3 regions of the Streptomyces sp. NPDC093018 genome follow, and region 2 is predicted to be linked to each of the others. Evidence: riboswitches for the same ligand, from Rfam matches in the RefSeq annotation. Region 2 holds a riboswitch; each other region holds the start of a gene.

The links. A riboswitch is a leader RNA that binds a small molecule or an ion and turns the genes downstream of it on or off. The one in region 2 is predicted to bind thiamine pyrophosphate.
Region 1: it holds a riboswitch for thiamine pyrophosphate, as region 2 does, so the genes downstream of both, thiC (phosphomethylpyrimidine synthase ThiC) here and AB0N90_RS06775 (thiamine ABC transporter substrate-binding protein) in region 2, are expected to answer to the same signal.
Region 3: it holds a riboswitch for thiamine pyrophosphate, as region 2 does, so the genes downstream of both, thiO (glycine oxidase ThiO) here and AB0N90_RS06775 (thiamine ABC transporter substrate-binding protein) in region 2, are expected to answer to the same signal.

What each region holds. Positions count from the first base shown of each region.
Region 1 covers NZ_JBFBFF010000005.1:410,807-420,612, reverse strand. The annotation lists gene hisC (histidinol-phosphate transaminase) at 1-533, opposite strand, end outside; gene AB0N90_RS15210 (LacI family DNA-binding transcriptional regulator) at 964-2,076, shown strand; gene AB0N90_RS15205 (metallophosphoesterase) at 2,386-3,465, shown strand; gene AB0N90_RS15200 (hypothetical protein) at 3,648-4,355, shown strand; gene thiC (phosphomethylpyrimidine synthase ThiC) at 4,438-6,222, opposite strand; TPP riboswitch at 6,215-6,392, opposite strand; gene AB0N90_RS15190 (YibE/F family protein) at 6,465-7,961, shown strand; gene AB0N90_RS15185 (SsgA family sporulation/cell division regulator) at 8,165-8,602, opposite strand; gene AB0N90_RS15180 (IclR family transcriptional regulator C-terminal domain-containing protein) at 8,701-9,561, opposite strand; gene AB0N90_RS15175 (DUF5326 family protein) at 9,762-9,806, opposite strand, start outside.
Region 2 covers NZ_JBFBFF010000002.1:634,409-644,214, forward strand. The annotation lists gene frr (ribosome recycling factor) at 1-355, shown strand, start outside; gene AB0N90_RS06760 (phosphatidate cytidylyltransferase) at 355-1,671, shown strand; gene AB0N90_RS06765 (VOC family protein) at 1,877-2,653, shown strand; gene rlmN (23S rRNA (adenine(2503)-C(2))-methyltransferase RlmN) at 2,795-3,901, shown strand; TPP riboswitch at 3,953-4,059, shown strand; gene AB0N90_RS06775 (thiamine ABC transporter substrate-binding protein) at 4,130-5,200, shown strand; gene AB0N90_RS06780 (iron ABC transporter permease) at 5,248-6,849, shown strand; gene AB0N90_RS06785 (ABC transporter ATP-binding protein) at 6,849-7,865, shown strand; gene AB0N90_RS06790 (maleylpyruvate isomerase family mycothiol-dependent enzyme) at 7,890-8,687, shown strand; gene AB0N90_RS06795 (hypothetical protein) at 8,945-9,806, opposite strand, start outside.
Region 3 covers NZ_JBFBFF010000003.1:334,769-344,574, reverse strand. The annotation lists gene thiE (thiamine phosphate synthase) at 1-450, opposite strand, end outside; gene AB0N90_RS08885 (Rv2175c family DNA-binding protein) at 571-936, opposite strand; gene AB0N90_RS08880 (FAD-dependent oxidoreductase) at 998-2,230, opposite strand; gene AB0N90_RS08875 (hypothetical protein) at 2,263-2,613, opposite strand; TPP riboswitch at 2,667-2,778, shown strand; gene thiO (glycine oxidase ThiO) at 2,815-4,008, shown strand; gene thiS (sulfur carrier protein ThiS) at 4,005-4,226, shown strand; gene AB0N90_RS08860 (thiazole synthase) at 4,230-5,024, shown strand; gene pknB (Stk1 family PASTA domain-containing Ser/Thr kinase) at 5,263-7,173, shown strand; gene AB0N90_RS08850 (deoxyribonuclease IV) at 7,261-8,151, shown strand; gene AB0N90_RS08845 (sulfite oxidase-like oxidoreductase) at 8,170-8,802, opposite strand; gene bfr (bacterioferritin) at 8,992-9,501, shown strand; gene AB0N90_RS08835 (bacterioferritin-associated ferredoxin) at 9,521-9,748, opposite strand.

The DNA.
Region 1 (9,806 bases), on a different contig from region 2:
AGGAAGCGCTCCAGCTCGGCCCGCCGTACCACCGTGCCGGTCGGGTTGTTCGGGTTGCAGACGAAGATCAGCCGCGTCCGGTCGGTGATCGCCTCCGCCATCGCGTCCAGGTCGTGCACATCGCCGGACGTGAGCGGCACCTGCACCGACCGGGCCCCGTTGATCTGCGTGATGATCGGGTACGCCTCGAAGGAGCGCCAGGCGTAGATCACCTCGTCGCCGGGACCGCTGGTCGCCTGGATCAGCTGCTGGGCCACGCCCACCGAGCCTGTGCCGGTGGCCACGTGGGAGGCAGGCACCCCGAAGCGCTCCGCCAGCTCCTCCGTCAGGGCGGCACACGCCATGTCGGGGTAGCGGTTGAAGGAGGCGGCGGCCGCGGTCACGCGCTCCAGCACGCCGGGCAGCGGCGGGTACGGGTTCTCGTTCGAGGACAGCTTGTAGGCGACCGGTCCGTCGGACGCGGCCGGCTTGCCCGGCTTGTAGGTGGGGATACCCTCCAGCTCGGCGCGCAGCTTGGGGCTCGTCTCGCTCACCGCAGTCCTCCTCGCGACCACCGGCGGACCGTCGACGCCGCCGGCTTCCAATACTGCTCACCATATGAGGATTCGGCTGCCCTGAGTACTGGCCGTGGGCAAAGCTCCTGGACTCACGCCCACAACAGGGGCATCACCGGGCATCGCCCTATGAAGGCGGATCTTTCGGGGGGCGCGCCGTACATATATCTATGCGCCGGTGGCTTGCGCCGTAGCGCGCATCACCCGTGCAGGTGAGTTGAGACCTCTTCGAAACATCGGACCATTGGCAGGCTCATGCGCGCCGTCACGCTATGTCTTGCCAAGAAAGCGCCCAACTGCCTTAGATTCGCAGGCAGTTAACACAGCATCACCATGCAGAAACGTGACTGTCAACGAGTGCATATGCGTCCGCACTACCCCACCGCATGAGCCCTACTATCGGCTCGCCATGACAGCAGCAGGGAAGCACCAGGTGAGCCGCGCGGAAACCTCACGTCGAGGCAGTCGGCCGGGCCGGGCGGGCATCAGGGACGTGGCCGCCGCCGCCGGCGTCTCCATCACGACCGTCTCCGACGCCCTCAACGGCAAGGGCCGGCTCCCGGACGCCACCCGTCGCCATGTCCGCGAGGTCGCCGACCGGCTGGGGTACCGCCCCTCGGCCGCCGCCCGCACCCTCCGTACCGGCAAGTCGGGTCTGATCGGCCTGACCGTGACCACGTACGGGGATGAACCTTTCACCTTCACGGAGTTCGCGTACTTCGCCGAGATGGCGCGGGCCGCCACCTCGGCGGCGCTGGCCCGGGGCTACGCCCTGGTCATCCTGCCCGCGACCTCCCGCCACGACGTGTGGTCCAACGTCGCCCTCGACGGCACCGTCGTCATCGACCCCTCCGACCAGGACCCGGTGGTCAGCGAACTCGTCCGCCAGGGCCTGCCCGTCGTCTCCGACGGCCGCCCGGCGGGCGCGCTCCCGGTCACCGCCTGGGTGGACAACGACCACGAGGCCGCCGTCCTCGGCATCCTCGACCATCTCGCCGCCGCCGGAGCCCGCCGTATCGGGCTGCTCACCGGCACCTCGACCGACACGTACACCCATCTGTCGACCACGGCCTATCTGCACTGGTGCGAGCGGGTCGGCCAGGACCCGGTCTACGAGTCCTATCCGGCGCACGACCCGTGCGCGGGCGCCGTCGCCGCCGACCGGCTGCTCGCCCGGCCCGACCGGCCCGACGCGGTCTACGGGCTGTTCGACCCCAACGGCACCGATCTCCTCGCCGCCGCCCGCCGCTACGGGCTGCGCGTCCCGGACGATCTGCTGCTGGTGTGCTGCAGCGAGTCCACCGTGTACGCCAGCACCGAGCCGCCCGTCACCACGCTCTCGCTCAAGCCGCGGCGCATCGGCACGGCCGTCGTCCAGCTGCTCATCGACGCGATCGAGGGCGTGGAGTCGGAGCAACCGGTCGAGCAGGTCATACCGACCGAACTGATCGTGCGCACGTCCTCCCAGCGGCGGCCCCCGCGCACGACGGTCAGCCCGCCGCGGTCCCCCGACGACACGTAGGACGGGCCTGCGGGGCGGTGGTGCGGAAGCCGTTCGGGGACGGCGCGGACGGTGTTCGGCGGCGGCCCCGGATGCCGTCGGACCGCGCCGCCGCGCCGACCGTACCGGGCCGGCGGTCCTCCGACCGCCGGCGAACACCTGCCCAAACGGGGCGAAAGCCGCGGCGAAGCGGAGTCTTGTTCCGATTCACCACCCCTGGGTCATCACATGGCGCGACGCGCATTCCTATGATGGGCCCACGACACCGCGGACCGCTGCGACCAGGCAGTCCGAAGCGGTGCAGATGCGGCGCGATGGTGGAGGGGTCTGATGACTCAGGGGGCCGGTCAGGGACCCGAGGTGGAGCGGACGGCGACGCTGCGCGACTTCCGGGTGCCCGCGTACGTCCACGAGTCCGGTCCGTACGTCCCCCACACCCAGCAGGGCGAGAGCGCGCCACCCGCCGAGGAGTCGTACCCCGAGGCGTACACGCCCACCCAGCGCGATCTGCCGGTCATCAACCGCGGCGACACGCTCCAGATGCCCGTCGACCCGGCGCCCGCCGCCCCGGCCGCGCAGCCCGCGGCGGGACCCGGCCCGCTCTTCGTCGTCGGCGATGTGCACGGCTATCTCGACGAACTGATGGCCGCCCTGCGCGAGCAGGGGCTGATCGACGACGCGGGCCAGTGGTGCGCCGGCACCACCCGGCTGTGGTTCCTCGGCGACTTCACCGACCGCGGACCGGACGGCATCGGCGTCATCGACCTGGTGATGCGGCTGTCCGCCGAGGCGGCCGCGGCCGGCGGCTACTGCAAGGCCCTCATGGGCAACCACGAGCTGCTGCTGCTCGGCGCCAAGCGGTTCGGCGACACGCCCGTCAACTCCGGTGCGGGCACCGCCACGTTCCAGGCGGCCTGGCTGCTCAACGGCGGTCAGAAGACCGACATGGACCGCCTCCAGGACCACCATCTCCAGTGGATGGCCCGCCTCGACGCGCTCGAAGAGGTCGACGGCTATCTGCTGGTGCATTCCGACACCACCGCCTATCTCGACTACGGCGACTCCATCGAGGCCGTCAACGACACCGTCCGCGAGCGCCTCACCCGCAATGACGCGGACGAGTGCTGGGACCTGTTCCGCAAGCTCACCAAGCGCTTCTCCTTCCGCGACGAGGGCGGCGCCGACGCCGTGCGCTCCCTGCTGGACACCTACGGCGGCACCCGGATCGTGCACGGCCACAGCCCCATCCCCTATCTGCTGGGCGAAGTGGGCTCCGAGGACGGCGAGGAGAGCAACGATCCGGTGGTCGAGGGTCCGCATGTCTATGCCGAGGGGCTCGCCATCGCCATGGACGGCGGAGTGACCATGGCCGGAAAGCTGCTGGTGAGGCAACTTCCGCTGGAGCACTGACCGTTCCCCGGGCGGCCCCCGCCGTACCGGAGTACGCGCAGGCCGGGACGCAATTTCCGGCAATCCCCTGTCACCACGCGCCGTCACGGCTCTACCATCGGCTTATCCGTAGCAGGCTCCCCTCCGTTTCTGCCCGACGGCTCGCCGCTGCGCGAGCCCCAAGCCCTACGGAGCATCGGGGGATGCACATGAACAGCCTTCCGCAGCACCTGCGGAGCGAGGACCGCCGGGAGTTCGAGCGGCTCCTCGACGAGGTTCTGCGCTCCGCGCCACACCGACCGGAACTGGCCGCCGTGGGACAGCGGCTCAACCCCGCGCAACTGCGCACCATGGCCATCGCCGCGTCCGCGCTCATCTCGGCGGCCGCGGCCGCCGAGTACCAGCGCTATGTGCGGATCCGCGACGAACTGCGCCACCCGGAACAGGCTCCGGGAGCGGCCGACGCCGCCCCCGCCGAGCCGGATCCGGCCGCGACGGATCTCGCCGCCGCGCACGGCGCGGGCGCGGTCGCGGTCGTCGCCGTCCTGGCGCCGCTGCTGTCCGCGACCGCGGCGGTGATATTCCTGCTCATCGGCTACATCCTGAGAACCCTGGACCCCGGACAGTCCTTCGCCGGCACCATGCTCACCGCCGGCTGGGTGTTCGGGGCCCTGACCGTGGCCGCGCTTCTCGTCGCCGCCGCCGGACTCCTCCTGACCGCCCTGCGCAACGGGTCCTCCCCCGAATCCCGGGCCCGCGACGCCGCCACCGAGGAGGTCGCCAGAGCCAGAACCGCCTGGGAGACCGCCCTCCTGGAACGCGGCATCCTCCCCTTCCTCCAGGAGGCCCTCGCCGACCACCCCGACCACACCGGCTCGGAACACGCCGACCCGGAACACCAGCCGGACTGACCCCACCGGGCGGGGGCCTTCGGCCCGACAAGGCGCCGCTCCGAAGCCGGTGACCCGGCCGGAGCGGCGCTCGGCGTCCGCGTCAGTCCGCGATCGGCAGGTACACCCGGTTCCCGGCCTCGGCGAACTCCTTGGACTTCTGGGCCATGCCCTCCTCGACCTCGGTCCGGTTGCCGCCGTGTTCGCGGCGGATGTCCTGCGAGATCTTCATGCTGCAGAACTTCGGGCCGCACATGGAGCAGAAGTGCGCCGTCTTGGCGGGCTCGGCCGGAAGGGTCTCGTCATGGAAGTCGCGGGCCGTGTCCGGGTCGAGGGCCAGATTGAACTGGTCCTCCCAGCGGAACTCGAAGCGCGCGTCCGAGAGGGCGTCGTCCCAGTCCTGCGCGCCCGGGTGCCCCTTGGCGAGGTCGGCCGCATGGGCGGCGATCTTGTAGGTGATGACACCGGTCTTGACATCGTCCCGGTTGGGCAGGCCCAGGTGTTCCTTCGGCGTGACGTAGCAGAGCATCGCCGTGCCCCACCAGGCGATCATCGCGGCGCCGATACCGGAGGTGATGTGGTCGTACGCCGGTGCGATGTCGGTGGTCAGCGGGCCGAGCGTATAGAACGGGGCCTCGTCGCAGATCTCCTGCTGGAGGTCGATGTTCTCCTTGATTTTGTGCATCGGGACATGCCCGGGGCCCTCGATCATCGTCTGTACGTTCAACCGCCGGGCGATCCGGCCGAGTTCCCCGAGCGTGCGCAGCTCCGCGAACTGGGCCTCGTCATTGGCGTCCGCGATGGACCCGGGCCGCAGTCCGTCGCCCAGCGAGTACGTGACGTCGTAGGCGGCGAGGATCTCGCACAGCTCCTCGAAGTTCTCGTACAGGAACGAGTCCTTGTGGTGCGCCAGGCACCACGCGGCCATGATGGAGCCGCCCCGCGAGACGATGCCGGTCTTGCGATTGGCCGTGAGCGGTACGAACGGCAGCCGTACGCCCGCGTGGACGGTCATGTAGTCCACGCCCTGCTCGGCCTGCTCGATGACGGTGTCCTTGTAGATCTCCCAGGTCAGCTCCTCCGCCCTGCCGTCGACCTTCTCCAGCGCCTGGTACAGCGGCACCGTGCCGATCGGGACGGGGGAGTTGCGCAGCACCCACTCGCGGGTGGTGTGGATGTTGCGGCCGGTGGAGAGGTCCATGACCGTGTCGGCGCCCCAGCGGGTCGCCCAGGTCATCTTCTCGACCTCCTCCTCGATGGACGACGTCACCGCGGAGTTGCCGATGTTGGCGTTCACCTTCACCAGGAACCGCTTGCCGATGATCATCGGCTCGATCTCCGGGTGGTTGACGTTGACCGGCAGCACCGCCCGGCCCGCCGCGATCTCCTCGCGGACCACCTCGGGGGAGACGTTCTCCCGGAGGGCCACGAACTCCATCTCGGGCGTGATCTCGCCCCGGCGCGCATACGCGAGCTGCGTCACCGCCTGCCCGCCCCGGCCCCGGCGCGGCTGGCGCGGACGGCCCGGGAAGACCGCGTCCAGGTTGCGCAGCCCGCCGCGCGGCGAGGTGTGCTTGATGCCGTCGTCCTCGGGACGGACGGGACGGCCCGCATACTCCTCGGTGTCACCGCGGGCGATGATCCAGTTCTCCCGCAGCGGCGCCAGCCCCCGGCGAACGTCCGTGTCGACGAGCTGATCGGTGTACGGGCCCGATGTGTCGTACAGCGTGACCGACTGCCCGTTGGTGAGGTGCACCTGACGGACCGGCACGCGCAGATCGGGGCGCGAGCCCTCGACGTACGCCTTGTGCCAGCCGATGGACTTCCCGGCCTCCGAGGACATGTCGTCCTGGACGGAGGCAGGCGTGCGTGCGTCCTTGTTGGTCATGAGACCTACTCCCTACGCCGGCATTACCCGGTAACAGGTTCGGCGGTCGACGCAGCGGCTTCCGTCGTCCGAGGTCTCCCGGGGAACATCGCATGTTCCACGTGAAACATCGCTTCTACGGAGGTCAGCGCCCTCTCAGCCCGGTGCTCCGAGCTCCCGCGTGTGCAAAGGTGTCTCCACGCTAGCGTCATCCGTGACGCGATGAACAGTGGGCCCTCCCCGGTTCTTGCGATGATCTGGCGATGACCCGGATGGACCAGCACCCGTACCAGCCGCCCGGCCCGCGCCGGCCCGACGGCTCGGCATCCCCGAGCCAGGCCCACCGTCACGACCACGGCCAAGCCCAGGCCCCGGCCCAGAGCCCTGCCCCGGCCCCGGATCACGGCCACGGGCGCGGGCACAGCGACGACACAAGCCACGGACACGGCTCGGGGCACGGGCATGGACACGGGCACAGCCACAGCCATGGCCCCGCCGCGCCCGTCTCCCGGCATCTGCGCAAGGTGATCGCGGCGATCCTCGTCCCGTTCGCCGCGGCGGTCGTGGTCGGTCTGGTGGTGCTCTGGCCCGGTGGCGCTCCCGCGCACAAGCACAGCGGTGTCGGCTTCGACCGGCAGACCCAACAGGCCACCGTGACCCGGGTGGCCGAGGTGAGCTGCGCCTCGGTGAACGCCGGCGGCGGGGCGCCGAGCGGTGATGCCTCCGGCGGAGCCTCGACGGGTCAGCAGTCCGGCGGCACCTGCAAGAAGGCGACCGTCCGGGTCGACACCGGCAAGGACAAGGGCCGTACGTTCACCGAGATCGTGCAGCCCGACCAGCCCCGGCAGCTGCACCAGGGCGAGCAGGTCATCGCCGCCTACGAGCCGACCGCTCCGAAGGACCTCCAGTACTCGGTCGCCGATGTGAACCGCAAGTTCCCGATGGCGCTGCTCGCGGGCATCTTCGCGCTCGCCGTCGTGGTGGTGGGCCGGCTGCGCGGGGTCATGGCCCTGGTGGCGCTGGCGGTGAGCTTCCTGGTGCTGAACCAGTTCATCCTGCCCGCGGTCCTCCAGGGCTCCAATCCCCTGCTGGTGGCGGTGATCGGGTCGAGCGCCATCATGCTGATCGCCCTGTACATGTGCCACGGCCTGTCGGCCCGTACGTCCGTCGCGGTGCTCGGCACGCTGATCTCGCTGTCCCTGATCGGTCTGCTCGGCTCCGTGTTCATCGGCTGGGCAGCCCTCACCGGCAACACCGACGACAGCACCGGTCTGATCCACGGGCTGTATCCGAAGATCGACATGAGCGGTCTGCTGCTGGCCGGCGTCATCATCGGCTCGCTCGGCGTCCTGGACGATGTGACGGTCACCCAGACCTCCGCCGTGTGGGAGCTGCACGAGGCCAACCCCACGATGGGCCCGCGCGGTCTGTACCGGGCGGCCATCCGGATCGGCCGCGACCACATCGCGTCCGTCGTCAACACCCTGGTGCTCGCCTACGCCGGTGCCGCGCTGCCGCTGCTGCTGCTGTTCTCCATCGCGCAGAGCAGCGTGGGGGCGGTGGCCAACAGCGAGCTGGTGGCCGAGGAGATCGTGCGCACCCTGGTGGGTTCCATCGGGCTGGTCGCCTCGGTGCCGGTCACCACCGCGCTCGCCGCCCTGGTGGTGGCGGCCGACCGGAGCGCCCCGGGCGCGGAGACTTCCACCGGCACCCAGCCCCTGCCGGCCCGTGGTGGCCGGGGGCGGCGCCGGAAGCGCTGACGCGGGGTGGGGCGGGCCGTCCGGCAGGGGACCGGACACCGCCCGCCGCCCTGCCCGCCACCGCGCGCGGCAGCCCGCGTGGAGACCTGCGTGGAAGCCTGCGTGGAAGCCCGTACGAGGCCCTGTGCGGGGCCTCCTGAAGAAGCGTTACTGCACGGTCCCATGGCACCGGGCGGAGCGTCCCTGCCCCGTCCCTCGGCGTCTCAGCCCGCGCTCTGCTCCTCGGCGAGAATCCGGTCCAGCGCCTCGTCCAGATGTGCGTCGAAGTCGGCGAGCGCTCCCTCCTGGCCGAGCGGCACCAGCTTGTCCGTGCGATCGAGGAAGGCCACGAGCGGCGCCGCCGACGAGCGGAACAGTGCCTGGTCGCCGCCGACCTGAAGTCTGATCAGCACCTCGCCCAGCACATCGGCCTCGACGGGGGAGATCCGCACATCCCCTTCCCCGCACGGCCGTCCGACGCCGTCGATCAGCAGTTCCCGACCGAATACCCAGGTCACCGGGGCATCGCCGGGCAGATGGAAGGTGAGCCGCACGGCGTAGGGATCGCCGGTCTCGTAGCGCAACTCCACCGGAATGCGGAAGGAGAGCTCCTCCGAGACGAGAAAGCTCATCATGACCTCTGCCTGTACGGACTCGCGCATCGCCTACCCCGTCATATGACATCGACTGGCCGGGTTTGATCCCTCTGACCGTGGTAAATCTTGCTGAAAGTACACAGTGGATCACAAGGAGTAAGTTTTCAGATACTGATAGAGAGGGTCAGAGAACCCAGATGCCGTCCGATCTCCGTCTGGAGCCGCTGCGCCGCGGGCAGCAGCCGGTCGGCCTGATGGGCCGGGAGGGAGATGGCCATGGTGGCCGCGGTGGCGCCGACCGTGATGGGGACCGCCGCGCAGACCGTGCCGAGCGCGTACTCCTGGCGCTCCGTCACCGGCTCCATGCGCCGCACCCGGGCCAGCCGCCTCAGCAGGGCGTCGCTGTCCCGCACGGTGTAGGGCGTGAGGGCCTGCACCGGGTAGCGGGCGAGGTACTCGCGCCGGGCGCCCTCGTCCAGCTGGGAGAGCAGGCACTGCCCGATGGCGTGCGCGTGCCCGGTCTCGCGGAAGTCGGCCCATTCCTCGGCCGCGGGGGACTCACGGGAGTCGGCGACGCAGAGAACCTCGATCTCGCCGTCCCGGTACATCGCGTAGTACATCGGGGCGCCGATGGAATCGCGCCAGTGCGCGAGCATGTCCGCCACCCTGCCGCGACGTTTCTCCCGCGCTCCGCTGCTGCTCAGCCGCTCGGCGGCGTCGCCGAGGAAGAAGAGCCCCTTGTCCCGGCGCAGATAGCCCTCGTGCACCAGGGTGCGCAGCAGGTGGTAGGCGGTGGGCAGGGCCAGGCCGGTCGCGCGGGCGAGCTGCTTGGCGGGGGCGCCGTACGGATGGGCCGCGACGGTCTCCAGCAGCCGCATGGCGCGCTGCACGGAGCCGATGAGCGTCGTGGGGGCCGGCTGCGGCGGGACGGCCATCCCGGACGGCCGCCGGGCCGGTGGGGTGCGGGTGCGTGGCTGGGCGGGGAGTGCGGGGGTTTTCGCCGGTGCGGTGTCGACCGTGGCCAAGGGTTACTCCGGAAGCGCGAGGGGGCAGCCCGTGCGTAGGTGGGGAGCACGGATGGGTTTCTGCGCCACCCACGGGGCCGCACCCCGTGGGGAGTTCCGGACTCTAACCGGCCGCCACCGCGTGCGGCCGGGCTCCCGGGGAAACTTCCCTCCCCCGAGGGAACCGGCACCCCCTTACCGGTCACCGGTTCCCGTGTGACTCACCAGTCGCCGTGCGAGGAGGAGTTGGACATGAACTTGCGCAC
Region 2 (9,806 bases):
GCCGTTCGACAAGAGCGCGCTGCGCAACATCGAGCAGGCGATCCGCGACTCCGACCTGGGCGTCAACCCCAGCAATGACGGCAACATCATCCGGGTGGTGTTCCCCGAGCTGACCGAGGAGCGCCGTCGCGACTACATCAAGGTCGCCAAGGGCAAGGCCGAGGACTCCAAGGTCTCCATCCGTTCCGTGCGCCGCAAGGCCAAGGACGCCATCGACAAGATGATCAAGGATGGCGAGACCGGTGAGGACGAGGGCCGCCGTGCGGAGAAGGAGCTGGACGACCTGACGTCGAAGTACGTCGCCCAGGTGGACGAGCTCCTCAAGCACAAGGAAGCGGAGCTGCTCGAAGTCTGATGAGCGACTCTTCCTGGGGGGCGCCGCCACCGGCGGGGCAGACCGGCTACTGGGGGCCCACCGAGGGTGGGCCCGTCCAGGGCGGGGACGCCCCGGCGGGTCCCGCGTACGATGCGCCCGCGGCGCAGCAGACGCGCCCCATGCCCATCGTGCCCGACGTACCCGCGTATGGCGGAGACCAGGACGACACCCGGGGGGCTGCTCGGCTGAGCGGCCCCTTGTTCCGGGACGAGCCCCAGCCGCAGTACGGGACACCGGCGCAGTACGGCACCGAGCCCCCCTACGGGGAGCGGCCGTCGTACGAGCAGCCGCAGCAGCAGCCGTTCGAGCAGCAGCAGCCGTTCGAACAGCGGCCGCAGTACGGACAGCAGCAGCCCTACGGGTCGCAGCCGCAGCCCCCGTACGGGACGCCCCAGCCGACCCCGGCTCCGACCCCGAGCCCGAGCCAGAATCCGGTACCCATGCCCGACGCCCCGCAGCAGACGCCGGCGCCGCAGAAGAAGAGCGCGGGCCGCGACCTCAGCGCGGCCATAGGCGTCGGTGTGGGTCTCGGCGTGGTGATCATCGCGTCGCTGTTCATCGTCAAGGCCGTGTTCGTCGGTGTGATCGCGGTCGCCGTCGTCGTCGGCCTGTGGGAGCTGACCAGCAGGCTCCAGGAGCGCAAGGAGATCAAGGCGCCGCTCGTGCCGCTCGCGGTCGGCGGTGCGGCGATGGTGGTCGCCGGCTATGTGCGCGGCGCCGAGGGCGCCTGGGTCGCCATGGCCCTCACCGCGCTCGCGGTGCTGGTCTGGCGGATGACGGAGCCGCCCGAGGGCTACCTCAAGGACGTCACGGCCGGTGTCTTCGCCGCGTTCTACGTGCCCTTCCTGGCCACCTTCGTCGCCCTGATGCTCACCGCGGACGACGGTCCCTGGCGGGTCCTGACCTTCCTGCTGCTCACCGTCGTCAGCGACACCGGCGCCTATGCCGTCGGCTGGCGCTTCGGCAAGCACAAGCTCGCCCCGCGGATCAGCCCCGGAAAGACCCGTGAGGGCCTGTTCGGCGCGGTGTCGTTCTCGATGGTCGTGGGCGCGCTGTGCATGCAGTTCCTGATCGACGGCGGCCACTGGTGGCAGGGCCTGCTGCTTGGCCTCGCGGTCGCGGCCAGCGCCACCCTGGGCGACCTCGGCGAGTCCATGATCAAGCGCGACCTGGGCATCAAGGACATGGGCACCCTGCTCCCGGGCCACGGCGGCATCATGGACCGGCTGGACTCCCTGCTGCCCACGGCGCCGGTGGTCTGGCTGCTGCTGGTGCTCTTCGTCGGCTCCACCTGACGAAACCCGGTAGCGCGCGCCGTCACGGCCGTACGGGCCCCCTCCTGATCCCAGGACGGGGCCCGTCGTCGTACGGCCGTCCGCTCGTCCGGCCTCGAAGTGCCTCGCCTCTCCGACGCGCGGGCGCTCACGTTTGGCCACACGATGGTGGCAGAGAGCGGCCCGTGGCGTGGCCCCCGGTAGCCCCTGGTAGGGAGAGCGAGAGATGCCCGAAGTCACCACTCCGTACGCGACCGGCACCCCGTGCTGGGTCGACCTGATGGCGTCGGACCAGCAGGCCGCGCTGGACTTCTACCGCGATCTGCTGGGCTGGCAGGGGCAGCCGGGACCGGCCGAGTTCGGCGGCTACACGGTCTGCGAGCTGCACGGCAAGGCCGTGGCGGGCCTCGGTCCCAAGCCTCAGGACATGCCGGAGCCGCCGCCCACCGTCTGGACCAGCTATCTGGCGTCCACCGACGCCCAGGCCACCCAGGACGCGATCGTCTCGGCGGGTGGCACCCTGATCGTCCCGGTGATGGACGTCGGCAGCCTCGGCCGCATGCTGATCGCCGCCGACCCGCAGGGCGCCGTCTTCGGCGTCTGGCAGCCCGGCGAGTTCTCCGGCGCCCAGGTGGTCAACGAGGCCGGCGCGCTGACCTGGAACGAGCTGCACACCAGCGATGTGCCCGGCGCCACCGGCTTCTACGGCGAGGCGTTCGGCATCGAGATCGAGCCCATGGAGGGCGCGGACTCCTACTGGGCGCTGCTGGTCGGCGGCCGCGCGGTCGGCGGCGTCACCCAGCTCGCCACCGACCCGCCCGGCGCCCCGGCCCACTGGCTGACCTACTTCGCGGTCGACGACGTCGACTCCACCGTGGACGCCCTGGTCAAACGCAACGGCACGGTCCTCGCCCCGCCCTTCGACATGATGGCCGGCCGGATGACCGTGGTCGCCGACCCCCAGGGCGCCCCCTTCGCGCTGATCAAACCGAAACCGATGTAGGCGGGGCCGGGCACAAGGCCGGCGGCGGACCGGGGACCACCGCGCTGTGAACGGCGTCACGTCCTGGGGCCGTACCGCCGTCCGGCCTGGGCGAACGCATGCCGCGGGCCACCCCAATGGATCTGCGACACTGGTACCACCATGCCCAAGCCCGGAGAACTCACCTTTGTCGCGCCGCGCGGAGCCAAGAAGCCGCCGCGGCATCTCGCCGATCTCTCGCCCGCCGAGCGCAAGGAAGCGGTGGCCGGGATCGGTGAGAAGCCGTTCCGTGCCAAGCAGCTTTCGCAGCACTACTTCGCGCGGTACGCGCACGACCCCGAGCAGTGGACCGACATCCCGGCCGGCTCCCGGGAGAAGCTGCGCGAGGCGCTGTTCCCGGAGCTGATGACGGTCGTCCGGCATCTGTCGACCGACGAGGGCACCACCCGCAAGACGCTGTGGCGGCTGTTCGACGGCACCCTCGTGGAGTCCGTGCTGATGCGGTACCCGGACCGGGTCACCATGTGCATCAGCTCGCAGGCGGGCTGCGGAATGAACTGCCCGTTCTGCGCGACCGGGCAGGCCGGCCTGGACCGCAATCTGTCCACCGCGGAGATCGTCCACCAGATCGTGGACGGCATGCGGGCGCTGCGCGACGGCGAGGTGCCGGGCGGCCCGGCGCGGCTGTCGAACATCGTGTTCATGGGCATGGGCGAGCCGCTCGCCAACTACAAGCGGGTCGTCGGCGCCATCCGCGCGCTCACCGACCCCGCGCCGGACGGCCTCGGTCTCTCCCAGCGCGGCATCACCGTCTCCACGGTCGGGCTGGTGCCGGCCATCCACCGGTTCTCCGACGAGGGCTTCAAGTGCCGTCTGGCGATCTCGCTGCACGCCCCGGACGACGAGCTGCGCGACACCCTCGTCCCCGTGAACACGCGGTGGAAGGTGCGCGAGGTGCTGGACGCCGGGTTCGAGTACGCCGAGAAGAGCGGCCGCCGGCTGTCGATCGAGTACGCGCTCATCCGTGACATCAACGACCAGGCATGGCGCGGCGACCGGCTCGGCCGGCTGCTGCGCGGCAGGCCCGTGCACGTCAACCTCATCCCGCTGAACCCGACTCCGGGCTCCAAGTGGACGGCCTCGCGGCCCGAGGACGAGAAGGCGTTCGTGGAGGCGATCGCCGCGCACGGCGTGCCGGTGACGATCCGGGACACCCGTGGGCAGGAGATCGACGGAGCCTGTGGTCAGCTCGCCGCCACCGAGCGGTAGTCTGAGCCCGTTCCATCACATCTTCATTATTGAATTAGTCGAAACATCTTCATATTCCGACAGGGGAGCGCCACAGCGCTGAGAGTGCGGCACCAGGCCGCAGACCCTCTGAACCTCGCCCAGGTCATTCTGGGTAGGAAGTTCGGTCACTACTCAAGCTGTTGAGCCCTGTCCGGATGCTCCGGACAGGGCCGCGTTCTTCCTGGTCAACCCCAGGAGGACAACCAAGTGCACAACAAGACCTTCGTGGTCGCGGCGGTCGGGCTCGGCCTGGTCGCGCTGTCCGCGTGCGGCTCGAACCAGGGCCAGGACAAGGCGGACGGCAAGACCGTCACGCTCGTCAGCCATGACTCGTGGGCCGTCTCCAAGAGCGTGCTCGCGGACTTCGAGAAGCGCTCCGGGTACAAGGTCCGCGTCCTCAAGGACGGCGACGCCGGACAGGCCGTCAACAAGGCCATCCTGACCAAGGACAACCCCCAGGGCGACGTCCTCTTCGGCGTCGACAACACCCTGCTCTCCCGCGCCCTCGACAACGGGCTGTTCCAGCCGTACACCGCCAAGGGCCTGGACAAGGTCGGCGCCCAGTACCAGCTCGACGGCAAGCACCGCGTCACGCCCGTCGACTACGGCGACATCTGCGTCAACTACGACAAGGCGTACTTCAGCGAGCACCACCTCGCCCCGCCGCAGTCCTACGCCGACCTCGCCAAGCCCCAGTACAAGAACCTCCTGGTCACCGAGAACGCGGCCACCGCCTCGCCGGGCCTCGGCTTTCTGCTGGGCAGCGCCGCGCGGTTCGGGGACAACGGCTGGCAGGACTACTGGAAGAAGCTCAAGGCCAACGGCGTCAAGGTCGTCGACGGCTGGGAGCAGGCCTACTACCAGGAGTTCTCCGGCTCCTCGGAGGGCAAGAAGGCCGGCGGCGACCGGCCGCTCGTCGTGTCGTACGCCTCCTCCCCGCCCGCCGAGGTGATCTACGCCAAGAAGCGCCCCGCCACCGCCCCCACCGGCGTGGCGACCGGCACCTGCTTCCGGCAGATCGAGTTCGCCGGGCTGCTGAGCAACGCGAAGAACCCCAAGGGCGCCAAGGCGTTCCTCGACTTCCTGGTCTCCAAGGAGTTCCAGCAGGACATGCCGCTGAACATGTACGTCTACCCGGTGGTCGCGGGCGCCGAGGTACCGGCCGACTTCACCAAGTACGGTCCGCCGGCCCGGCACCCCGAGACGATGGCCCCCGAGAAGATCGCCGCCGACCGTGATCAGTGGGTCAAGACGTGGACGTCACTCGTACTGAAGTGACCGCCCGCGCGCGGACACGGCGCGGGAGCGCGGCGCGGCTGGGGCTGATGGCCCTGCCCGTCGCGTTCTTCGCCCTGTTCTTCGCCTGGCCCGTCGCCGCGATCGTGGCCCGCGGCCTGAAGACCGACGGCGGCTGGCAGTTCGGGCGGATCGCGGACGTGGTCGCCCAGCCGGACATCCGGCAGGTGCTGTGGTTCACCACCTGGCAGGCGCTCGCCTCCACCGCGCTCACCCTGCTGCTCGCGCTGCCCGCCGCGTTCGTCTTCGCCCGCCTCGACTTCCCCGGCAAACAGGTGCTGCGGGCCGTCGTCACCGTCCCGTTCGTGCTGCCCACCGTCGTCGCCGGCAGCGCCTTCCTCGCGCTCGTCGGCCACGGCGGACTGCTCGACCAGCTGTGGGGCGTACGGCTGGACACCACCGTGTGGGCGATCCTGCTCGCGCACGTCTTCTTCAACTACGCGGTCGTCGTACGGACCGTGGGCGGGCTGTGGGCCCAGCTCGACCCCCGCCAGGAGGAGGCCGCGCGGATGCTCGGCGCCTCACCGTTCGCCGCCTGGCGGAAGGTGACGCTGCCCGCCCTCGGGCCCGCCGTGGCCGCCGCCGCGCTGATGGTGTTCCTGTTCACCTTCACCTCCTTCGGCGTCGTCCAGATCCTCGGCGGCCCCACCTTCTCCACCCTCGAAGTGGAGATCTACCGGCAGACCTCCGAGGTCTTCGACCTGACCACGGCCGCCGTCCTCACCCTCGTGCAGTTCGCCGCCGTCGGCGCCATCCTCGGCGTGCACGCCTGGACGGTACGGCGCCGGGAGAGCGCCCTGCGCCTGGTCGACCCCCGGCTCACCGCGCGGCGGCCGCGCGGCGCCGGGCAGCGGGCCCTGCTCGCCGGCGTCCTCGCCACTGTGGCGCTGCTCCTGGTGCTGCCGCTCGCCGTCCTTGTCCGCCGCTCCCTGGACGCCCCCGGCTTCGGCTACTACCGGGCGCTGACCCGCACCGACGGCGGTACGTTCCTGGTGGCGCCGGTGCACGCGGTGTGGACCTCGCTCCAGTACGCCGTCGTCGCCACCGCCATCGCCGTGCTGATCGGCGGCCTCGCCGCCGCGGCGCTGGCCCGCCGGGACGCGGGCCGCCTGGTACGGGGCTTCGACGCGCTGCTGATGCTGCCGCTCGGGGTGTCCGCCGTGACCGTCGGCTTCGGCTTCCTGATCGCGCTCGACAAGCCACCGCTGGACCTGCGCCAGTCCTGGATCCTGGTGCCGCTCGCCCAGGCCCTGGTCGGCGCCCCGTTCGTGGTGCGCACCATGCTGCCGGTGCTGCGCGCCGTCGACACCCGGCTGCGGGAGGCGGCGGCCGTGCTCGGGGCCTCGCCCTGGCGGGTGTGGCGGGAGATCGATCTCCCGCTGGTGCGGCGGGCGTTGCTGGTCGCGGCCGGGTTCGCGTTCGCCGTCTCGCTCGGCGAGTTCGGCGCGACCGTGTTCATCGCCCGGCCCGGCAACCCGACCCTGCCGGTCGCCGTGGCCCGCCTGCTCAGCCGCCCCGGCGATCTCAACTACGGCCAGGCGATGGCCCTTTCGACCATTCTGATGGTGGTGTGCGCCGCCGCCCTGCTCCTCCTGGAGCGGCTGCGGACGGACCGGACAGGGGAGTTCTGATGCTGAGCCTTCAGGGCGCGACCGTGCGCTTCGGCGGGCGGGCCGTGCTGGACGCGGTGGACCTGGAGGTCGCCGAGCACCAGGTGGTGTGCGTGCTCGGGCCCAGCGGCAGCGGCAAGTCCACCCTGCTGCGGGCGGTCGCCGGACTCCAGCCCCTGGACGCCGGGCAGGTGTCGCTCGCCGGGCGGGACCAGGGCGGGGTGCCCGCGCATCAGCGCGGGGTCGGCCTGATGTTCCAGGACCACCAGCTCTTCCCGCAGCGCGACGTCGGCGCCAATGTGGCGTTCGGGCTGCGGATGCACGGCGTGGCGAAGGGCGAACGGGACGCCCGGGTGGGCGAGTTGCTGGAACTGGTCGGGCTGCCGGGCGCGGCCCGCCGGGCGGTGGCCGCGCTGTCCGGCGGCGAGCAGCAGCGCGTCGCCCTCGCCCGCGCGCTCGCCCCCCGGCCCCGGCTGCTGATGCTGGACGAACCCCTCGGCCAGCTCGACCGCTCGCTGCGCGAACGTCTCGTGGTCGAACTCCGCGAACTCTTCGGACGGTTGGGTACGACCGTGCTCGCCGTCACCCACGACCAGGGCGAGGCGTTCGCGCTGGCCGACCGGGTGGTGGTGATGCGGGACGGCCGGATCGCCCAGTCCGGGGCGCCACTCGACGTCTGGCGGCGCCCCGCCGACGCGTTCGTGGCCCGCTTCCTCGGCTTCGAGAACGTGGTCCCGGCGACGGTCGCGGGCGCGGTCGCCGACAGCCCCTGGGGCAAACTGCCGGTTCCGCAGGACGCCCCGCAGGGTGCCAGGACCCTGCTCGTCCGGCCCGCCGGGGTACGGCTCGTCCCCGCCGACACCGGGCTGACCTGCACGGTTGCCGCCCGCACCTTCAAGGGCACCCATGTCGCCGTCCATCTCCAGCCCGAGGACGGCCCCCGCCTCGAAGCGGCCTGCGCGCTGCGGGACGCGCCGGAGAGCGGGGACACGGTGGGCGCGGAGTTCGACGCCGCCGAAATCGTCGTGCTCGACTGAACGCCCGCCGCCTAGGGTGGGCCCATGACCTACCTCGCACATGAGCGGTACTGCGACGAAATCGCCCTCCAAGTAGGGCAGTTGAGGGAAGTGATCGCCTCCGGCGCGGAGCTGTCGGCCACGGTCCCGACCTGCCCGGAGTGGTCACTGGAACGGCTCGTACGACACATGGGCGGCGCCCTGCGCTGGTCCGGCACGCTGGTGCGGGAGCGGGCCCAGGAGATGATCCCGTGGGACCGGATTCCGCTCGGTGGCGGCCCCGAGGAGCAGGGTGATCCGGCCGCGCTGGACGCGTGGCTCGCGGAGTGCGGCGAACTGGTCGTCGGCGCGCTGCGCGAGGCGGGCCCCGACCTTGAGGTGTGGAGCTGGACCGGCATGGCAACCAGCGGTTTCTGGGCGCGCCGGATGACCCATGAGATCACCGTCCACCGCGCCGACGCGGCGCTCACCGCGGGGGCGCCGTACGAGCTCGCGCCCGATATCGCCGTCGACGCGCTGGACGAGTGGCTGGAGCTGGTGGAGTGGGTGCAGCGCACCGGTGCCCGTGCGTGGGCCGCGGATCTGCACGGGTCCGCGCGCAGCATCCATCTGCACGCCACCGACGCCCAGCCGGAGTTGAACGCCGAGTGGCTGGTCGAGATGGACGAGAAGGGGGTCGGCTGGCGGCGCGGCCACGAGAAGGCGACGGTCGCGTTGCGCGGGCCGCTGACCTCGGTGCTGCTCGCCTTCTACCGGCGGCTGCCGCTGGACGCGCCGGGGCTCGAAGTCGTGGGAGAGCGTGCGGTGCTGGAGTTCTGGCTGGAGAAGTCGAACTTCGGATGAGCGCCGCGCGGGGCACTTCGGGAGTGCCGGGTGCGGGTCCGTGGGGCGCCTTGGCCGGCGGCACACCGGCGCCTCGTCCGGCAGCGTGTCCGCGAACGGGGCGGCGTACGCGCCGAGGTTCGCCGCCTCCATCGCGCCGGGACCGCCACCGGTGGCGACCGTGAACCCGGCGCGGGCGAGCGAGCCGTGCTCGGTGACCCAAGCAGCCCCCAAGCCCCCAAGCCCCCAAGCCTTCAGCAGCTCAGTGGCTCAGTGGCTCAGCGGGTCAGCGGAAAGGCGGCCAGCGCGGCGATCGCCAGGGTGAGCGGCGTGAAGAAGGCCAGCAGGGTGACCGCGCGCAGGGCGGCGGCGCCGCGCAGCACCCCCGTGGGGGCGCCGAGGCGCAGCAGCGCGTCGGTGGTCTCGGCGCGGCACTGGCGGGTTTCGACTGCCACCGTCAGCAAAGTGGCGAAGGCGCAGCCGGCGACGACCAGGGCGCCGAGGGCGCTCAGCGGGCCGAAGGGGCGGCCGGGGGCGTCGTACAGGGTGGTGATGGCGTACCCGGCGGCGGTGACCGCGCACAGGATGCCGAGGGGGCGGCCGATCCTGGTGGCCTCCGCCATCAGACCCCGGCCCGCGAGGAGGCGGAGGGCGCCGGGGCGGGCGCACTGCAGGAGCCGGCCGCACAGATGGGTGAGGCCGGGGGCGGCCAGGACCAGGCCGACGGCGGTGAGGAGCCAGCCGAGGAGGAAGAGGCCCGCGCCGGTGGGGACGGTGCTGAAGGTGAAGACGGGGGTGGGGGGTGTGCGGCCCGCGTACGCCTGGGCGGTGAGACCGGCGGCCACGAGGGCGACCGCCCAGGGGAGGCCGAAGGGGGTGTCGCCGGGGCCCTTGTCGTCGTCGGCCTTGCCGGGGCGCGGTGGCGGCGCGAACCGGGGGTCGATCCGGCTGTCCGGGTCCGGCGGGCCGCCCGCGGCGGCGGGAGCGGCCCCGGTGCCCCCCGCCTCCGTCCCGGCGGGGCAGCCCTCCGCGGCCGGACCCGCGGCCTGCCGGACGAACGGCAGATACCTCCGCTGCGGCCGCGCCACCGGCCGTGGGTCCCGCGGGCGCAGGGCCAGCGCCACCGCGACCGTCGCCACC
Region 3 (9,806 bases), on a different contig from region 2:
CGGGGCGGGACGGCCGGGCTTGGTGGGGGTGGGCCAGCAGGGCCCGGTGCAGAAGTAGTCCACACCCACCTGGACGGCGGCCGCGGCGGCCTCGTCCTCGGCGTGGGTGGAACGGCCGATCAGCACGTCCTCGCCGAGGATCGCGCGGGCCGCGGGGACCGGCAGGTCGCCCTGGCCGAGGTGGAGCACATCGGCGCCGGCGGCATGGGCGACGTCGGCCCGGTCGTTGACCGCGAGGAGCCGGCCGTGCCGGGCGCAGGCCTCGGCGAAGACCTCCAGGCAGGCCAGTTCCTCGGCGGCCTCCATGCCCTTGTCGCGCAGCTGCACGATGTCGACACCGCCGGCCAGCACCGCGTCCAGGAACTCGGGCAGGTCGCCCTGGCGCCTGCGGGCGTCCGTGCACAGGTACAGCCGGGCGTCGGCGAGCTCGGCGCGGGCGGTGTCGGACATGCGTGGGGCCCCCGGGGGTCGGTGTGTGTGCTGGGCGGGCGGTGGCGCACGGCGCGCGGAGCGTCGTACGCCACCCCCTCAGGCAGTCGGGCTCAGACGATCGAGCTCAGACGGTCGGGCTCAGACGGCGAGCGCCTGGGCGCGGCGCTTCACCTCCGTGCCGCGATTCTCGCTGAGGGCCTGCGCGGGGGTGCCGGGCAGGGTCGGGTCGGGGGTGAAGAGCCATTCGATCATCTCTTCGGCCGTGAAGCCGTCGTCCCGCAGGAGCGTCAGGGTTCCGGTCAGGCCCTTGACGATCTTGTCCCCGTCGATGAAGGCGGCGGGAACGTGCAGCGCGCGGTTCTCGCCTCGGCGTACTGCGATGAGCTGGCCGTCCTTGACCATCTGCCGTACACGCGTCACCTCGATGCCGAACTGTTCGGCGATGTCGGGGAGGGTGAGCCAGGCGGGGACGAGAGCGTCGATCTTCGTGTCAATCTCGGTCACGAGTACTAGCGTAGGCGTTCGGCCGGGTGTGGTGCTTTATGCCGGTGCGCCGGTGGCGGCTTCAGCCGGTCGTGGCGTCCTTCAGCGGCCGGCCCGGATCCGCCAGCGCCGCCGCGTCCAGCGGGCGGCCCGCCTCGATCAGCTTGCGGCCCTGGGCGAGATCGCGCGGCCGGCCCACGGCCAGCAGGGCGACCAGGCGGTCCTCGCGCAGCCAGCACACCGTCCAGGCGGGGCCCGCGGGGTCGCCGCGCCGGACCAGCCGGTCGGCGGCGGCGTGGTGGCCCGCGTACTGGACGAACCGGCCGAACTGCTCGGACCAGAAGTACGGCACCGGGTCGTAGACGGCGGTGGTCTCGCCGAGGATGCCGGCGGCGACGGTGCGCGGGCCCTGGAGGGCGTTGTCCCAGTGGTGCACGAGGAGGCGTTCGCCGTAGCGGGCCGAGGGGAAGGAGGCGCAGTCGCCGACCGCGTACACATCGGGTGCGGAGGCGCGCAGCCGGGCGTCGGTGACGACCTCGCCCGACGCGCCCAGCTCGATGCCGGAGCCGGTCAGCCAGCCGGTGGCGGGGCGGGCGCCGATGCCGACGACGACCGCGCCCGCGGGCAGCCGGGTGCCGTCGGACAGCACCACCGCGCCGGGCTCGACGCGCTCCACGCGTGCGCCGGTGCGCAGTTCGGCGCCGCTGTCGGCGTACCAGCGGGCCATGGGGGCGGCGACCTCGGCGGGCAGCACCCCGGCGAGCGGCCGGTCGGCGGCCTCGACGACGGTCACCGCGCAGCCGGCCTCCCGGGCGGCCGTGGCGAACTCGGCGCCGATCCAGCCGGCGCCGACGACCACGATGTCGTGCTGCCGGGCGAGCACCGGCCGCAGCCGTTCGGCGTCGTCCAGGGTGCGCAGCAGATGCACGCCGGGGACGCCCTCGGTGCCGGGCAGGGTGACCGGTTCGGCGCCGGTGGCGAGCACCAGGACGTCGTACGGCACCGGGCCCGCCTCGGTGTCCAGTTCATGGTCGGAGGGGCGGGCCCCGAGTACCTCGCAGCCGAGCCTGAGGTCCACGCCGAGCGCGTCGAAGTCGAGGTCGAAGGCGGAGCCCTCGGCCTTGCCGAGCAGGACGGCCTTGGACAGCGGCGGCCGGTCGTACGGCTGGTGCGGTTCGGCGCCGATGACGGTCACCTCGCCCGCGAAACCCCTCTCCCGCAGGGCGACCGCGGTCTGCACCCCGGCCATGCCCGCGCCGACGACGACCACGCGCCGGATCCCTGCCGTGCCCTCCTGGGCTGTCTGCTCGCTCACCCGATCACCATAGACAGATGACGATCAGTCAGTCAGGGGGCGGGCGCGGTGACCTGTTCCACGACGCTCGTGCCGGAGCCGGGTTTCGACTCCCATTCCCAGGTCTCCTCCAGGCGCACCCGGCCGTCGGGCAGTTCCACGACCGTGGACGCGCAGTGGCCGCAGGCCGTGCTGCCGTCGGTGCGCAGCTGCACGTACCGGAAGTCCAGGCGGTCGCCCGCGCGGGTGCCGACCAGATGGCCGCGGACGATGTCGCCGCCCCGGTACTCGGCCCAGATCGCGCCGCCTTCCTCGTGGTAGGCGAAGCGGGTCCGGGTACCGACCTGACCTGCGGACTGGTCGGCGACGGGGGCGAGGACCAGTCCGTCCAGCGACGGGGCCATGACCAAGGGCTCCCTTACGGGTGACGAGGGGGGCGGGCTAGGGTGGCCACCGTACAAGCACTCGCGGGAGCCCGGACGCACCGGGCTGAGAGGGAGGCTGGCGGCCTCCGACCGTACGAACCTGATCCGGGTCATGCCGGCGAAGGGAGGGGCTGGACGCCCATGCCGTCACGTACGTCATACACATCCGATACGCCACACGTGTCCCGTACGTCCCCTGCGTCCGAGGGGTCGGGCACGTCCGACGTCCTGGTCGTCGGGGGCGGGATCATCGGTCTGGTCACGGCCTGGCGCGCGGCGCGCCGGGGGCTCGCGACGGCCCTGGTGGATCCGGCTCCGGGCGGCGGGGCCGCGCAGGTCGCGGCCGGGATGCTGGCCGCGGTCACCGAACTGCACTACGGCGAGGAGACGCTGCTCGCCCTCAATCTGGAGTCGGCGCGCCGCTACCCCGGCTTCGTGGCCGAGCTGACCGAGGCGAGCGGCCGGGACCTCGGCTACCGGCGCTGCGGCACGCTCGCGGTCGCGCTGGACGCCGACGACCGCGCCCATCTGCGTGAACTGCATGCCCTCCAGCAGCGCTGCGGCCTGGACGCGCAGTGGCTGTCGGGGCGGGAGTGCCGCCGCCTGGAGCCGATGCTGGCGCCTGGGGTGCGCGGCGGGCTGCGGGTCGACGGCGACCACCAGATCGATCCGCGCCGGCTGGCCGCGGCGCTGGTGACCGCGTGCGAGCGGGCCGGGGTGGTGTTCCACCGGGTGTGGGCGCAGCGGCTGGACGTCATACGGGACCGGGCCGTCGGGGTCACCACGGCGGACGGGGCGCCGCTCACCGCCGGGCAGGTGGTGCTCGCGGGCGGCAGCCTCAGCGGGCGGCTCGCGGGGGTGCCCCGGGAGCTGGTGCCGCCGGTGCGGCCGGTGAAGGGGCAGGTGCTGCGGCTGGCGGTGCCCGAGCGGTACGCGCCGTTCCTCAGCCGGACCGTGCGGGCCGTGGTCCGCGGCGGGCAGTTGTACCTGGTGCCCCGGGAGAACGGCGAGCTGGTCGTCGGCGCCACCAGCGAGGAGCTGGGCTGGGACACGACGGTCACCGCGGGCGGGGTGTACGAGCTGTTGCGCGACGCGCACGAGCTGGTGCCGGGCATCACCGAGCTGCCGCTCACCGAGACCCGGGCCGGGCTGCGGCCCGGGTCCCCTGACAACGCGCCGCTGCTCGGGCCGTCCGGGCTCGACGGGCTGCTGCTGGCGACCGGGCACCACCGCAACGGGGTGCTGCTCACGCCGGTCACCGGGGATGTGATGGGGCAGTTGCTGGCGGGAGGCCCGCTGCCCGAGGAAGCCCGTCCGTTCACGCCGGAGCGCTTCGGCGCGCCGCGCACGCAGCAACTGGAGCAGACCGTATGAGCGCCGTGTCGTCCACCATCACCGTCTCCGTCAACGGGGAGCGCCGGGAGATCGCGCCGGGAACCGCGCTCGACGCCGTCGTACGGTCCCTCGTGCGAGCCCCCGCCGGGGTGGCGGCGGCCGTCAACGAGACGGTCGTACCGCGCACGGAGTGGGCCGGGACCGCGCTCGCCGAGGGCGACCGGGTCGAGGTGCTCACCGCGGTGCAGGGGGGCTGAGTCATGACCGACGATCGCCTGGTCATCGGGGGTACGGCCTTCGGGTCGCGGTTGATCATGGGTACCGGCGGGGCGCCCAGCCTCGATGTGCTGGAGCGGGCGCTGGTGGCTTCGGGGACGGAGCTGACGACGGTCGCGATGCGGCGGGTCGATCCGTCCGTGCACGGCTCGGTGCTGTCCGTGCTGGAGAAGCTCGGCATCCGGGTGCTGCCGAACACGGCGGGGTGCTTCACCGCCGGGGAGGCCGTGCTCACGGCGCGTCTCGCGCGCGAGGCGCTGGGGACGTCGCTGGTGAAGCTGGAGGTCATCGCCGACGAGCGGACGCTGCTGCCGGATCCGGTGGAGCTGCTGGAGGCCGCGGAGACGCTGGTGGACGACGGGTTCACGGTGCTGCCGTACACCAATGACGATCCGGTGCTCGCGCGGAAGCTGGAGGACGTGGGGTGCGCGGCGGTGATGCCGCTGGGGTCGCCGATCGGGTCGGGGCTCGGGATCCGCAATCCGCACAACTTCCAGTTGATCGTGGAGCGGGCGGGGGTGCCGGTGATCCTGGACGCGGGGGCGGGGACGGCGTCGGACGTGGCGCTGGCGATGGAGCTGGGGTGTGCGGGGGTGATGCTGGCGTCGGCGGTGACGCGGGCGCGCGAGCCGGAGGTGATGGCGGCGGCGATGCGGCACGCGGTGACCGGGGGGCGGCTGGCACGGGTGGCGGGGCGGATACCTCGCCGGTACTGGGCGGAGGCGTCCTCGCCCGCGGCGGGCCTGGCCGTGCTCGACCCCGAACGCCCGGCGTTCTGAACCGGCGCCCGCACACCACCCTCGTCTCCCACCCACGCATCACCCGAAACTCTCGCCTGAGAGGCCGGACCTCTCCGTGGGGCGCGATCTCCGTCGGCGGCTCTCCGCTCGTGCGCGAGTCCGCGCCTCCCGCGGAATATGGCGTCCCTGCGTAAGAAGCGTCACAGGTCGGCTTCAGTGCCCTGGTGGGAGAGGCGGAGGGGCGGGGGATGTCCGTGGGGGCTCGTAGACTCGGCGTGTGGACATGACCCTTCAGGACGCCCTCGTCGGGCAGGTGCTCGACGGTCGGTATCGCGTGGACGCGCGGATCGCGGCCGGCGGGATGGCGACGGTGTACCGGGCGCTGGACATGCGCCTGGACCGGGTGCTCGCGCTGAAGGTGATGCATCCCGCGCTGGCGGCCGACGGCGTCTTCGTGGAGCGGTTCATCCGCGAGGCGAAGTCCGCGGCCCGGCTCGACCATCCGAACGTGGTGCAGGTCTTCGACCAGGGCACCGACCGCACGTACGTGTACATGGCGATGGAGTACGTCGCCGGGTGCACCCTGCGTGACGTGCTGCGCGAGCGCGGCGCGCTGCGGCCGCGTGCCGCGCTGGACATCCTGGAGCCGGTGCTCGCCGCGCTCGGCGCCGCCCACCGGGCCGGTTTCGTGCACCGCGACATGAAGCCCGAGAACGTGCTGATAGGCGACGACGGACGGGTCAAGGTCGCCGACTTCGGCCTGGTCCGCTCCGTGGATACGGTGACCAGTACGACCGGCTCCGTGCTCGGCACCGTCGCCTACCTCGCCCCCGAGCAGATCGACCAGGGCACCGCCGACCCCCGCGTCGACGTGTACGCCTGCGGTGTCGTGCTCTACGAGATGCTGACCGGCGCCAAGCCGCACTCCGGGGACACTCCCGCGCAGGTGCTCTACCGGCACATCAACGAGGACGTGCCGCCGCCCTCCGCACTGGTGCCGGGGCTGGCCCCGCGGCTGGACGAACTGGTCGCCTCGGCCACCGCCCGCAACCCCGAGGTGCGCCCCCGCGACGCGGTCGCGCTGCTCGCCGAGGCCCGCGAGACCCGCGCGGCGCTGACCGAGGAGCAGCTGGACGCCGTACCGCCGGGTGCCAGGACGGTGGAGCACGAGAACGCGGAGAACCGTACGAGCGTGATCCCGCGCGCGCTCACCGTGCCCCGCCCGCTCCCCGTCAACGAGGACGGCGACGGCGTCAGCCACACCACCCGCTTCCAGGCCTCGCCCGCGGAGCCCCCGCGCCGGTCCCGGCGGCTCATGCTCACCATCGCCGTCGCCGTGCTCCTGGTGCTCGGCGCCGGCACCGGGGTCTGGTACATCAACTCCGGCCAGTTCACCAAGGTCCCGCCGCTGCTGACGAAGACCGAGGCACAGGCCCGGGACCGCCTCCAGGACGCCGGGCTGCACATCGGGAAGGTGAAGCGGGCCTACGACGACACCGTCGAGCGCGGCACCGTGATCAGCAGCGACCCGGCGCCCGGGGCCCGGATCCGGGACCATGACGCGGTGGCGCTGACCATCTCGCTCGGCCCGGAGACGGTCAAGGTGCCGGATCTGGCCGGCCTGCCGCTCGCCGAGGCCCGGCAGAAGCTCAAGGCGGCCGGTCTGGAGCCCGGCATGGTCAGTCGGGGGTTCAGCGACGACGTCGACGCGGGCGCCGTGATCTCCACCGCCCCCACATCGGGCACCGAGCGGCACGCGGGCTCGGCGATCGCGCTGACCGTCAGCAAGGGCAGCCCGATCGACGTGCCGGACGTCACCGGCGACGACCCGGCCGACGCGCGGCAGGAGCTGACGAGCGCCGGGCTCAAGGTGAAGATCGCGAGCGAGCAGGTCAACTCCGAGTACGACAAGGGCAAGGTGGCCCGGCAGAGCCCCGGCGACGGCAAGCAGGCCGCCGCGGGCGACACGGTGACGCTCACCCTGTCCAAGGGCCCGCAGATGATCGAGGTCCCGGACGTGACCGGCGACAGCGTGGACGACGCCCACCAGGCGCTGGAGGACGCCGGGTTCAAGGTCAACGACGACCGCGGAATCCTCGGGCTGTTCGGCGACACCGTGCAGAAGCAGTCCGTCGAGGGCGGGAAGAGCGCGCCCAAGGGGTCCACGATCACGATCACCATCAGGTGAGCCCGTGGCGCCCGGACGGCGAGCCGGTGACCGGGTTCACCCCCGGCGCCGGTCCGGGCGCGCCCGCGGACATGACACCCTGAACGGGTGAGTTCCGTTTCCTCGTCCCTCCCCCGGTCCCTTCCGCGCAATCCCGTCGGCGGCCATGTCCCGGTGGCCGGCGGTCTGCACTCCGTGGGGCTGTCGTACGCCCATGAGCTGAAGGCCGAGACCGTCCAGGTCTTCGTGGCCAACCCGCGCGGCTGGGCCACCCCCGTCGGGAACCCGAAGCAGGACGAGGCGTTTCGCGCGGCCTGCGCCGAGGAGTCGGTACCGGCGTATGTGCACGCCCCCTACCTGATCAACTTCGGCTCGCACACCGAGGCGACCGTGGAGAAGTCGGTGGAGTCGCTGCGGCACTCGCTGCGGCGCGGCCGGGAGATCGGCGCGCTCGGCGTGGTGGTGCACACCGGCAGCGCGACCGGCGGACGGGCCCGCGAGGTGGCCCTGAAGCAGGTGCGGGAGCACATGCTGCCGCTGCTGGACGAGCTGACGCAGGACGACGACCCGTTCCTGCTGCTGGAGTCCACGGCGGGCCAGGGTGCCTCGCTGTGCTCGCGGACCTGGGACTTCGGGCCGTACTTCGAGGCGCTGGACGCCCATCCCAAGCTGGGCGTGTGCCTGGACACCTGCCACATCTTCGCCGCCGGGCACGATCTGACCGGCCCGGCCGGCATGGACCAGACGCTCGATCTGCTGGTGGAGACCGTCGGCGAGGGGCGGCTGAAGCTGATCCACGCCAATGACTCCAAGGACGTGGTCGGCGCGCACAAGGACCGGCACGAGAACATCGGGTCCGGCCATATCGGCGAGGAGCCCTTCCGCGCCCTGCTGCGCCACCCGGCGACCGCGGGCGTCCCGCTGGTCATCGAGACCCCCGGCGGCAAGGAGGGCCACGCGGCGGACGTGGCCCGGCTCAAGCGCCTCAGGGACGGCTGACGCGAGCCTCGGGGGCCGTCACAGCTCCGGCCCCTCCCCCGGCTCCTCCTGGTAGGAGTAGCGCTGTTCCTTCCAGGGATCGCCCACGTTGTGGTACCCGCGCTCCTCCCAGAACCCGCGCCGGTCGGCCGTCATGTACTCCACGCCCCGCACCCACTTGGGCCCCTTCCAGGCGTACAGATGGGGCACGATCAGACGGACCGGGAAGCCGTGCTCGGCGGTCAGCAGCTCGCCGTCCTTGTGGGTGGCGAAGAGGGCGCGGTCGGAGAGGAAGTCCGCGAGGCGCAGATTGGAGCTGAAGCCGTACTCCGCCCAGACCATCACATGGGTGACGTCCGGGGCCGGGGGTGCCAGGTCCATGATCGCGGCGGCCGGGACCCCGCCCCACTCCGCGCCCAGCATGCTGAACTTGGTCACGCAGTGCAGATCGGCCACCACGGTGGCGTACGGCAGGGCCGTGAATTCCTCGTGGTTCCAGCCGTGCTTGTCGCCGTCGGCGGTGGCGCCGAAGACCCGGAAGTCCCAGCGCTCGGGCCGGAACTTGGGAACGGGTCCGTAGTGCGTGACCGGCCAGCCGCGCTGGAGTCGCTGCCCCGGTGGAAGCTCGGACCCTGCCACTGCTCCAGACTCTCGCTCCACCGGATGACCCATGTAACCATCCTGACAGACCTGGGGCAGTGCCCTTGACCGCCCCTCCCCGAAACGGGCAAACGCCACCAAACCTCGGCACACTTACTAAGTCCACACTTACTGGACGATCTTCGCGTCCGGTGCAATCATGCGGCCCACACCTCCCCCGATATCCGTGCGGGAGACATCCGTGTGGAAGGAGCCGCTGCGATGCAGGGCGACCCCGACGTCATCGAATTGCTCAACGAGCAGTTGACCGCCGAGCTGACGGCGATCAACCAGTACTTTCTGCACTCCAAGATCCAGGACCACCGCGGGTGGTCCAAGCTGGCGGAGTACACCCGGCGCGAGTCGTTCGACGAGATGCGGCACGCGGAGATCCTGACCGACCGCATCCTGCTGCTCGACGGGCTGCCGAACTACCAGCGGCTCTCCCACATCGAGGTGGGGCAGACGGTGACGGAGATGTTCCGGGCCGACCGGCAGATCGAGGTCGAGGCGATCGACCGGCTGCGCCGGGGCGTGCAGATCATGCGCGACAAGGACGACATCACGTCCGCGAACATCTTCGAGGCGATCCTGGCCGACGAGGAGCACCACATCGACTACCTGGACACCCAGCTGGAACTGGTCGACAAGCTGGGCGAGGCGCTGTACATCTCGACGGTGATCGAGCAGAGCCAGCCGGACCCCTCGGGGCCGGGCACCGGCAGCTTCTAGCCGGCCGGGCGGTGGGGCCTCAGGCGGCGTCGTCCAGTCGGTCGAGGGTCGCCGGGGCGCGCTGTTCGATCAGCTCCCGGCGGGGGCAGGCGCCCCGGCCGAGCAGGGCCTGGATGCGCCGTACACAGCGGCCGCAGTCCGTGCCGGCCTTGCACGCGGAGGCGATCTGGCGCGGGGTCGCGGCACCGTCCTCCGCGTGCTGCTGGACCTGGGCCTCGGTGATGCCGAAGCAGCTGCACACGTACACGCGGACTCACCTCCCGACGGGATCGCCGTAACTCTGCCGTCCCGTTCCCGGTGAGGCA